2 linked regions of the Halotia branconii CENA392 genome follow. The protein of the gene in region 1 interacts with the protein of each later gene in a pairwise test. Links are inferred from orthologs where the notes say so. Each region holds a gene or a part of one and is shown in the gene's direction. Other genes may lie near its edges.

What was found. Proteins that work in one complex are often made in the same cells at the same time.
Region 2: the proteins of ligA (region 1) and leuS interact in binary tests that used the Escherichia coli proteins (3 or more experiments, as listed by UniProt). The link is inferred for Halotia branconii CENA392 from one-to-one orthologs.

What each region holds. Positions count from the first base shown.
Region 1 is NZ_CP124543.1:2,901,563-2,906,453, forward strand. What follows is about bases 454-3,402. They hold ligA (NAD-dependent DNA ligase LigA), read left to right. Parts: upstream 454-881; coding sequence 882-2,924; downstream 2,925-3,402. Other genes in these bases: QI031_RS12680 (Uma2 family endonuclease), read left to right, coding at 454-827; QI031_RS12695 (hypothetical protein), read right to left, coding at 3,155-3,402. Outside these bases: more of QI031_RS12680, read left to right, coding at 249-453; more of QI031_RS12695, read right to left, coding at 3,403-4,045; QI031_RS12700 (vanadium-dependent haloperoxidase), read right to left, coding at 4,591-4,891. UniProt on the Escherichia coli protein: DNA ligase that catalyzes the formation of phosphodiester linkages between 5'-phosphoryl and 3'-hydroxyl groups in double-stranded DNA using NAD as a coenzyme and as the energy source for the reaction.
Region 2 is NZ_CP124543.1:1,021,789-1,026,930, reverse strand. Bases 1,051-4,250 are described here. They hold leuS (leucine--tRNA ligase), read left to right. Parts: upstream 1,051-1,422; coding sequence 1,423-4,050; downstream 4,051-4,250. Other genes in these bases: QI031_RS04620 (gamma-glutamylcyclotransferase family protein), read right to left, coding at 1,051-1,288. Outside these bases: QI031_RS04630 (sigma-70 family RNA polymerase sigma factor), read left to right, coding at 1-42; QI031_RS04625 (anti-sigma factor family protein), read left to right, coding at 198-815; more of QI031_RS04620, read right to left, coding at 848-1,050; QI031_RS04610 (ABC transporter permease), read right to left, coding at 4,324-5,142.

The sequences.
Region 1 (4,891 bases):
AGAAAAGTAAATAGCGCTCAAACTCTTTCTCCCCCTGCTCCCTGCCCCCTGCCCCCTGCTTGAATCCAACAATAATTATTTACGCCGACCTACTTATGAGCTAGTAAGTAAGCGCAAATATTCATTATTGGTTTTAGCGCTACTACAAACCAAATACAGAGACTTTACTTTTCGTTACATAGTTTGGTCTTGTCTGGTTCACTTAACTTAATGCGGTACAACTATTATCAGCTGACTTTTTTACTGCCATGACTGCAATTACCATCAACTTTAATAATGTCGTTAAATTGAACGTCGACCAATTTTACCAACTGTGTCGGGATAATCCCGATGTCAAATTTGAACGTAATCAGTTAGGGGAAATAATTATTATGCCACCCACGGGAGGAGAAACAGGAAAATGTAATGCATCAATGATTGCGGATTTTGTAATTTGGAACCGTCAAACAAAACTCGCAGAGGTATTCGACTCATCCACCTGCTTTAAACTCCCTAACGGTTCCGACCGTTCCCCCGATGTATCTTGGATAAAACTAGAGAGGTGGAACGTCCTCAAACCAGAACAGCGCGAAAAATTCCCACCCATTGCCCCAGATTTTGTTTTAGAATTGATGTCCTCGTCGGATAGCTTGAGTGAAACGCAAGCCAAAATGCAAGAATATGTGAATGCAGGTGTAAAACTGGGTTGGTTAATTGATAGAAAAACTCGCCGTGTGGAAATTTATCGACAAGGGCAACCAAAAGAGATATTAGAGTTTCCCACAAGCTTATGTGGAGAAGATATATTACCAGGGTTTGTTTTGGACTTACAGATAATATGGAATTAATTGCCTAGTTTTTAATAAAAGTATCAATCACTACCAAGTATTTTTATAAGTCTCATGACACAGATTAAGTCCGAAATAAAACAAATAGAAGAACTACGCCAACTGTTACAACAAGCCAGCTATGCATATTACGTTTTAGATGCGCCAATTATGGAAGATGCAGTGTACGATCGCCTGTATCGGGAATTGCAACAAATGGAAATTGAGCATCCAGAATTAGTCAGACTTGATAGTCCTACCCAGCGCGTGGGTGAGAAACCAGCAATACATTTTACCTCGGTACGACACAACATCCCACTTTATAGTCTAGAGAATGCCTTTGATATTGATGAATTGCAAAGTTGGGAGCAACGCTGGCGGCGACAAACACCCACAACAGATGCTGTAGAATATGTATCTGAGCTAAAAATTGATGGTTCTGCGATCGCTCTTACCTACGAAAATGGCATTCTAGTTAGGGGCGCAACTAGGGGTGATGGAATCATGGGTGAAGATATTACCCAAAATGTGCGGACAATTCGCTCAATTCCGTTGCGCTTGAATTTAGGTGATTTAGAAAACTTGGAAAAGGTAGAAGTCCGAGGCGAGGCGTTTTTACCGTTGGATGTGTTTAGACAAATCAACGAGGAAAGGCAAAAAGCAGGTGAACAGTTGTTTGCTAATCCTCGCAATGCGGCGGCTGGTACACTCAGACAATTAGATTCGCGCATTGTAGCCAAGCGGCGATTAGATTTTTTTGCCTACACACTACACATCTCTGGTATGGATGATGCCAGTATTGCTAATACCCAGTGGGAAGCGTTGGAGTTATTGGAAAAGATGGGTTTTCGGGTCAACCCAAACCATAAGCTATGTGCTTCACTAGCTGAAGTGGCGGAATATTATCAATACTGGGATACGGAACGGCTGAATCTACCCTACATGACCGATGGGGTAGTAGTAAAGCTAAATTCTTTTAAATTACAAGAACAGTTAGGATTTACCCAAAAATTCCCTCGCTGGGCGGTGGCGTTGAAATACCCAGCCGAAGAAGCGCCTACCCGCGTCGAAAATATTGCTGTCAATGTCGGTAGAACAGGGGCGTTGACACCTTTAGCGCAAATGCGTCCAGTACAATTAGCAGGAACGACAGTTTCTCGTGCTACTTTACACAATAGCGATCGCGTCGCTCAATTAGATATCCGCATTGGTGATACTGTAATTGTTCGTAAAGCTGGGGAAATTATCCCAGAAGTGACCAGGGTATTAACAGAACTGCGTCCCCCTGATAGTCAACCCTTTGTAATGCCCACCCATTGCCCAGTCTGCAATCAACCAGTGGTGCGAGAGTCAGATGAAGCAGTAACTCGCTGTGTAAATGCTTCTTGTCCAGCTATTCTCAAAGGAGAAATAGAACATTGGGTCAGCCGTGATGCTTTAGATATTAAAGGCGTAGGCGAAAAGCTGGTGCATCAACTTGTTGATAAAAACTTAGTGCATTCTGTGGCTGATTTGTATGATTTGACAGCAGACCAATTATGTGCATTAGAAAGAATGGGGAAAAAATCAGCAGAGAAATTAATAGATGCGATCGCTCAATCAAAAAACCAGCCCTGGTCAAGAGTATTGTATGGTTTAGGCATCCGTCATGTTGGTAGTGTGAATGCCCAATTATTGACCCAGAAGTATCCCACAGTAGACCAATTAGTGACAGCAAAACAATCAGATATTGCAGATATTTACGGTATTGGTGCAGAAATTGCTCAATCTGTATACCAATGGTTTCGCATTAATGCCAATCAAACCTTAGTTCAGCGTTTGCAACTAACAGGGTTACAATTTGTTGCCACAGAAGACACAACAGTTAGTAATAGTAATCAAAAGTTTGCGGGTAAGACTTTTGTGATTACAGGTACATTGCCAACCTTAAAGCGAGATGAGGCTAAGGCATTAATTCAAAAAGCTGGTGGTAAAGTAACTGATTCAGTCAGTAAAAAAACCGATTATTTAGTGGTAGGAGCAGATGCAGGTTCTAAGTTAGAAAAAGCGCAGACTTTAGGAATTAATCAGTTAAATGAAACCCAGTTATTAGAAATATTAGAAGACTCACAAAACTAAAATTCTATTTCAGCCCCAGCATAAAAAGCAAAAAACCAATGGAGTAAGACTTCATGCCCCATGCACCATGCCCCATGCCCTTTGTACACAGGCTTATTTACACCCTACCATTTGCAGTTAACAGGCAAACTTGAAGCTACAGAAACAGCGCTGGTAGCAGCTACACAAATATTTGCAAGTGTCTCCCCTTGGATGGCTAATTTCTTTTAAAGACAAAGTTAAGTTGAACTTTATTTTTTGTAAAAATTTGCTTGGGGAATAAAAGAAAAGCGTGTCAGCACATCATCGATAAATGTAAACCTAGTAGAAGCATCTGTATTGAGCGTAGCGTACACGAAATCAACAACTTTCTGCTCCTTAAACACTGAAGGCTGTACAAAAGTAGGCTGACCATAAATTGATATTACCTGTTGTGGATTCATCCCAATGCGAATGCGTTGATAAGCAGGGCCAGTTTTTGGTGTGGCTGGTTCTGCTGGCAATATAACTGCCATAATTTTGACAGGAGTTTCCAACCCAACATTCATACCTTCTACGCGACTATCCGTGAGAACTATGTTTACTGGTAGCTGACCTTCTTTGACAAAGGCAAGTCGCTCAAGCTTATAAATAGAGATGTCATTGCGCTGTTCAGAGAAAGGCTGTCCCATCAATTTCAACACTTCTTGACGGCTCATCCCAATTTTAATTACCTGAGCAAAAGGAGGAATATTATTGGTAGTTATGGTTTTGAGTTCACTAGTAACACCCGACAGATAACCATCAATCATCGATATTTTGGTGATGATTGGTTCTTGGCGATAATTTAGGATTTCAATTTTCAAATCTGAGTTAGGGAACACCTTAATATCAGTTGGTTTTCCCATCACCTTTTCAACCTCAGCTTGAGTCATCCCTTCATGTAACAAGCTAGATTTAAGCGGTTGACGTTTAATTTTAATATCGTTGCGGATTTTCGGCAAAAAAGATGGTTTATTATTGCTTTGGGATTCAGTCTGAACTTGATTTTGGTTAGAAGTAGGAGCTTGAGCCATTAAAGGTGTAGCTGTGGCTGTGAAACTGAATGCTACAAAGCACAAATGAACCCACAGTTTTATAGGGATGATCTTTTGTAATTGCATAATAATAAATGATTGAACCAGAAAAAAGTGTAATTACTCTCAACGGATCAGTAAAACTGTTGCATATAAGTAGGTCGGCGTAAATAATTATTGTTGGATTCAAGCAGGGGGCAGGGGGCAGGGAGCAGGGGGAGAAGGAGTTTGAGCGCTATTTACTTTTCTTTACACAGTTTGGTTTTATTGCACCGACTTACTTACAATTAAAAAGGGAACAGGGAAATCCCCTACTTTTACAGCGTTTTTCAGATGAATAGACCACAGTGAGTAAACCAACCCCAAGCATCGTCGGATGAAATTCAATACTTTTGGGTTAAAGATTATAGCGGTTTTCTTATGAATGAAATACACCACTTTAGCCCCTAGCCTCTAGTTCCTAGCCTCTTTTATTTCTGGAGTGTATTCCATGCAACCGAGAAGCGTTATAAGTATGGGGATTTGTACAAGGACGCATTGAAACTTCTGTGCGGAGGGGCATCTCGTGCAAGGTTTTCTTGCTGTTCCCTGTTCCCTGTTCCCTATTCCCTGCCCGAAGGGCTTAGAAGAATTTATTTACTTGAAGGAGCAGAATCCACTTGATTTAACGGAGCGATAGGAGCAGAGTTATTTACATTACCCGTGTTAGGTGCTGGATCTGGGTCAGAGAAAGTAGCTGGAGCATTTCTTTCGGTTCCAGTTGGGTTAACAGGTGTACCCGGAACTGGGCCAAGTTGTGTGGTACTAGCTGCTGGGATATTGATTAATGGATCTGGTGGATTTTTGACAACCGGGGCAGTCGTAAATTGTCCGTTTGGTCTGATAGGTACTAAAATAATCCTTTGCCTGCCTGGTTGACTTGGGTCTGAACTC
Region 2 (5,142 bases), 1.9 Mb from region 1 along the record:
TCTCGGTTGCAAGCTCAGTTGCAAAATTATCTAGATATCTAACTTACAATACTTTTCCTCTGCCTAGTGGCAGAATTTAAGCATTGATTAAGAATGATGATGAAATGTCTAACACTATGCCATTAGTCAGAAAATTGATCAATTTCTCAGGATGGCTGGCTGCTTTTACCCGCATATGAATTGGTAATAATGTTAAGATGACTACTGATTCTCAGTTTTACGATTCTTCCCACTTGCAACTTATTGGAAATTTGTCAGACGGAATGGATCAGCATACCAATGAATCAACGGGTGCTATGGATATGATGAAGCGCGATCGCTTCGAGTTATTGAGTGCTTATCTTGATGGTGAAGTTACAGCTGCCGAAAGCAGACAAGTAGAAGAATGGCTAGATAACGATGCCTCAGTTCAATGCTTGTATGCCCGACTGTTAAAGCTACGGCAAGGCTTGCGGACTCTCCCAGTACCAGCAGCCCAACAGTCACCAGAAGTAACAGTCCAGCAAGTAATGGCGCGTTTAGATCGCCGTTCTCGGTTAGCTTGGTTATTTGGTGGTGCAGCCGTAGCTGCTTGTGTGATCGGCGCAGTATCTGGCTTGCTACCAGGTGGTGAGTCTAGAACACTGCAACTGGCTCAAAAACCAAAAGCAGAATCGACACAAGTGACGACAACACCTGGATCTTCTGCTTCACCGCTGATGGTAACTTTAAATAATCCGGTAATCGAAATTCCTAAAGCAGCGGTAGCCTCTCCGGAAAAGCCAGTCAATTTGCAGCAGTCTGAACTTAGGGAAATTGAACAAAACATTAATTAATCGCCAAGCGATAGTTGATTTACAATTCGTAGCTATGGTGGGGGGATTGAGCCACAACTACTCCACCAGCCATCCGGTTGGGGGATGCCTTTTAATTGGTAAACTCGCTCCATAGTCATGAAGTATACCCAAGCTTGACCCAGAGGTAAACCTTGGCGATCGCAAATCTCCACTTCTTGGCGATTATAGAGGTTTGCCGACATTTGCCTAGTGGGTTGGTAATCTTCCAGTTCGTCTAAGGCATCTAAAATATTTAAATCGTTAAACGAAAGTAAATAACCGTGGACAAAGCATTCTCCAGACGTTAGTGCTGGATAGCCAAACGGCAAATTAAATAATTGTCCCTTGATAACTGCTCTTTGGGCATGTAACACCTTGCCAGCACAGTATTTTTGATAATTAGCTTCACTTGGTTTGAGCGTGCCGTAAACAAAAACCCGCACTTGTGGAGATAATTTTATTTTTGGATTCAAATTTATTCCTTCTTCCCTGTTTCCTGCCTCTACGAGTGATTCACCAAATCAAACAGGATTACTATAATATTCTCTTGCCTAGCATCTACAATATGTAGGCAGATAAGATTTAAAGTCCAGTAGGAGAATTTTTGGTGGATTCCCGATACAACCCGGCAGCAATTGAGGAAAAATGGCAAAAGACATGGGCAGAACACGGCTTAGACAAGACACCTAAAGATAGCAACAAGCCCAAATTCTATGCTTTATCCATGTTCCCCTATCCATCTGGGAGCCTACACATGGGTCATGTCCGTAATTACACAATTACTGATGTGATTGCCCGCCTCAAGCGAATGCAAGGGTATCGGGTACTACATCCTATGGGTTGGGATGCCTTTGGTTTGCCAGCAGAAAATGCCGCCATCGACCGAGGAGTTCCGCCAGCCAAGTGGACTTATCAAAATATGGCGCAAATGCGTCAGCAATTGCAGCATTTGGGTTTATCCATCGATTGGGATAACGAACTTGCTACTTGTTCACCAGATTATTACAAGTGGACACAATGGATTTTTCTGCAATTTTTACAAGCCGGGTTAGCTTATCAAAAAGAAGCAGCGGTAAACTGGGACCCGATTGACCAAACTGTACTGGCTAACGAGCAAGTTGATAATGAAGGGCGTTCTTGGCGCAGTGGAGCGATAGTCGAGCGTAAATTATTGCGCCAATGGTTTTTGAAGATTACCGAATACGCCGAAGAATTGCTCAACGATTTGGATAAATTAACAGGTTGGCCAGAACGCGTTAAATTAATGCAGGCCAACTGGATTGGTAAATCGATAGGGGCATATTTAGAATTTCCTATTGTGGGAATGAATGAAAAAATTGGTGTGTATACCACCCGTCCAGACACCGTTTATGGGGTTAGTTACGTAGTTCTAGCACCAGAACATCCTTTAACAAAGCGCGTCACCACCAAAGAACAACAAGCAGCAGTAGAAACCTTTATTAAGGAGGTTTCTCATCAAAGTGAGTTAGAACGGACTGCCGAAGACAAACCCAAGCGAGGCATCCCCACAGGTGGTAAGGCAATTAACCCATTTACAGGGGAAGAAGTGCCTATTTGGATTGCTGACTATGTATTGTATGAATATGGTACTGGGGCGGTGATGGGTGTACCAGCCCATGATGTGCGGGACTTTAAGTTTGCTCAAGCTTATGACTTGCTAGTTGAGTTTGTGATTGCTGCGCCCGATGATGTAGATTTTGACTTAACTCCAACATCAGATACATCAGATACAGATGAAGTTACACAACTTGTCCTAGTAAAGTATAACGAGGCATACACCGAACCAGGAATTTTAATCAATTCTGGATCATTTACTGGCATGGCTTCTGGGGAGGCTAAAGCAGCGATTGTTAAATATGCTCAAGAACAAGGTTTTGGTAAAGAAAAGATACAATATCGCTTGCGGGATTGGTTAATTTCTAGGCAACGCTATTGGGGCGCGCCCATACCAGTAATTCATTGTCCTAGTTGTGGGATAGTGCCTGTTCCTGATGAAGATTTGCCAGTACAGTTACCGGAAGAAGTAGAATTTACTGGACGCGGCGGTTCACCATTGACTCAGATGGAAAGTTGGGTAAATGTGCCTTGTCCAACTTGTAGGACACCAGCTAAGCGAGAAACCGATACGATGGACACCTTTATTGATTCCTCGTGGTATTTCTTGCGGTTTCCTGATGCTAATAATGAACAGCAGGTTTTTGATTCCAGTAAAACTAATGACTGGATGCCAGTTGATCAGTATGTGGGTGGAATTGAACACGCGATTTTACATTTATTGTATTCGCGGTTCTTTACCAAAGTATTACGAGATAGAGGCTTGCTGAATTTTGACGAACCATTTCAACGTTTGTTAACTCAAGGAATGGTGCAGGGTTTAACTTACCTAAATCCCAATAAGGGAGGTAAAGATAAGTGGATTCCCTCTAGTCATGTCAATGCAAGCGATCCTCGTGACCCCCAAACAGGTGAACCATTGCAACGCCTGTATGCTACCATGTCGAAATCCAAAGGTAATGGTGTAGCGCCAGAAGATGTAATTGCCAAATATGGTGTGGACACAGCGCGGATGTTTATTTTATTTAAAGCGCCGCCAGAAAAGGATTTGGAATGGGATGAAGCCGATGTCGAAGGTCAGTTTCGCTTTTTAAATCGGGTATGGCGCTTGGTGAGTGATTATGCTGCTGCTGGAGTATGCCGTAAAAAAGCGCAACTTAATGATTTAAGTAAGCCAGAAAAGGAATTAAGGTTGTCGATTCACACTGCTATCAAAGCAGTAACAGAAGACTTAGAGGATGAATATCAATTTAATACGGCTGTTTCAGAATTGATGAAGTTGAGTAACGCCTTAACTGATGCTAACTGTCAAACTTCGCCAATTTATGCAGAAGGCATTCAGACTTTGGTGGTAATGCTGGCTCCCTTTGCACCACACATTGCTGATGAGTTGTGGCATTTATTGGGTAATAGTAACTCTGTTCACACTCAAACTTGGCCGTCTTTTGACCCTGGTGCTTTGGTAGCTGACGAAATTATTTTGGTGGTTCAGATTAATGGCAAAAAGCGGGCTGACTTGCAAGTGCCAGCACAAGCTGATAAAGCCCAGTTGGAGAAGTATGCCCGTGAATTAGAAGTTACTCAGCGTTATATCGAGGGTAAAGAAATTAAGAAGGTGATTGTGGTTCCTGGTAAGTTAGTGAATTTTGTAGTTGTTTAAGCTCATCTTGTGCCTTAGAAGGATACAGCTGGCGAATCAGGGGTAAAGCCCTCTAATTCGCATTAAAGAAAATAAAAAATAGTAGGGGAGGTTAATATTTTTAAACAACGGTGCGGCAATGCCGCACTGTGGGCATAAGCAAAGCTTGACCAAATGAAAAAATTATTTGGACATCGTAAGTAGGGTATTGTATTAAGTCAAGGTCATATAAATTCGCGCTTATATACTAGAAGAAATTTGGTGAGATGAGCTTAAAAGTGAGTGATCAAAAGTTTAGCGTTTGGGTGTAGCTTCACCAAATTTAATCAAAAAAGCGATCGCAATACTCACAGCTAAAATTAATGTCATACTCAAAGCTGAACCAAATCCCCAGTTTTGGGTAACTCCTAAAAACTGATTATAAACTAACCGCGCTGCTGTCATACTCGAAGCACCACCGAGTAATTCTGGGTCAACGAAATCTCCTAAACCTGTAATAAAAACTAGGATGGAACCAGCAGCGATTCCTGGCAAAACTTCGGGTATAGTCACTTGACAAAAAGTTTGGACAGGATTTGCACCTAAATCGGCTGCTGCTTCTAGTAACCGCTTGTCTAACTTTTCTAAAGAGGCATATAAAATTATCACCATATAGGGTAATAAGCTGTAACTCATCCCAATTAATACGGCTGGAGTCCGATTTAACAATTCTAAAGCTGGTAAACCTAAACTTGTTAATATACTATTTAATAATCCCGTAGGACGCAGAATAGTAATCCAAGCATAAGAACGCAGTAAAGAGGAAGTCCACAGAGGTAAAATAAACCCTAATAGTAATAAATTTTGCCAACGTTTTGGTGCTATTACAGCAATCCAATATGCCACAGGAAAGCCCAAAATTAAACAAATTACTGTTGTCGCGATCGCCAACCATAATGATCGGAAAATTACTTGTAAATAAAGTGGGTCAAGTATCCGAATATAGTTACTAAATCCACTCGGATTTACTAAATCTCCTGGTCTAATATCTGGTACTAAACTCAATTCTAAAATGATTAACGCTGGTAGTACTAATAAAAGTAACAACCAAATACCAGAAGGTGCAAGCAATAT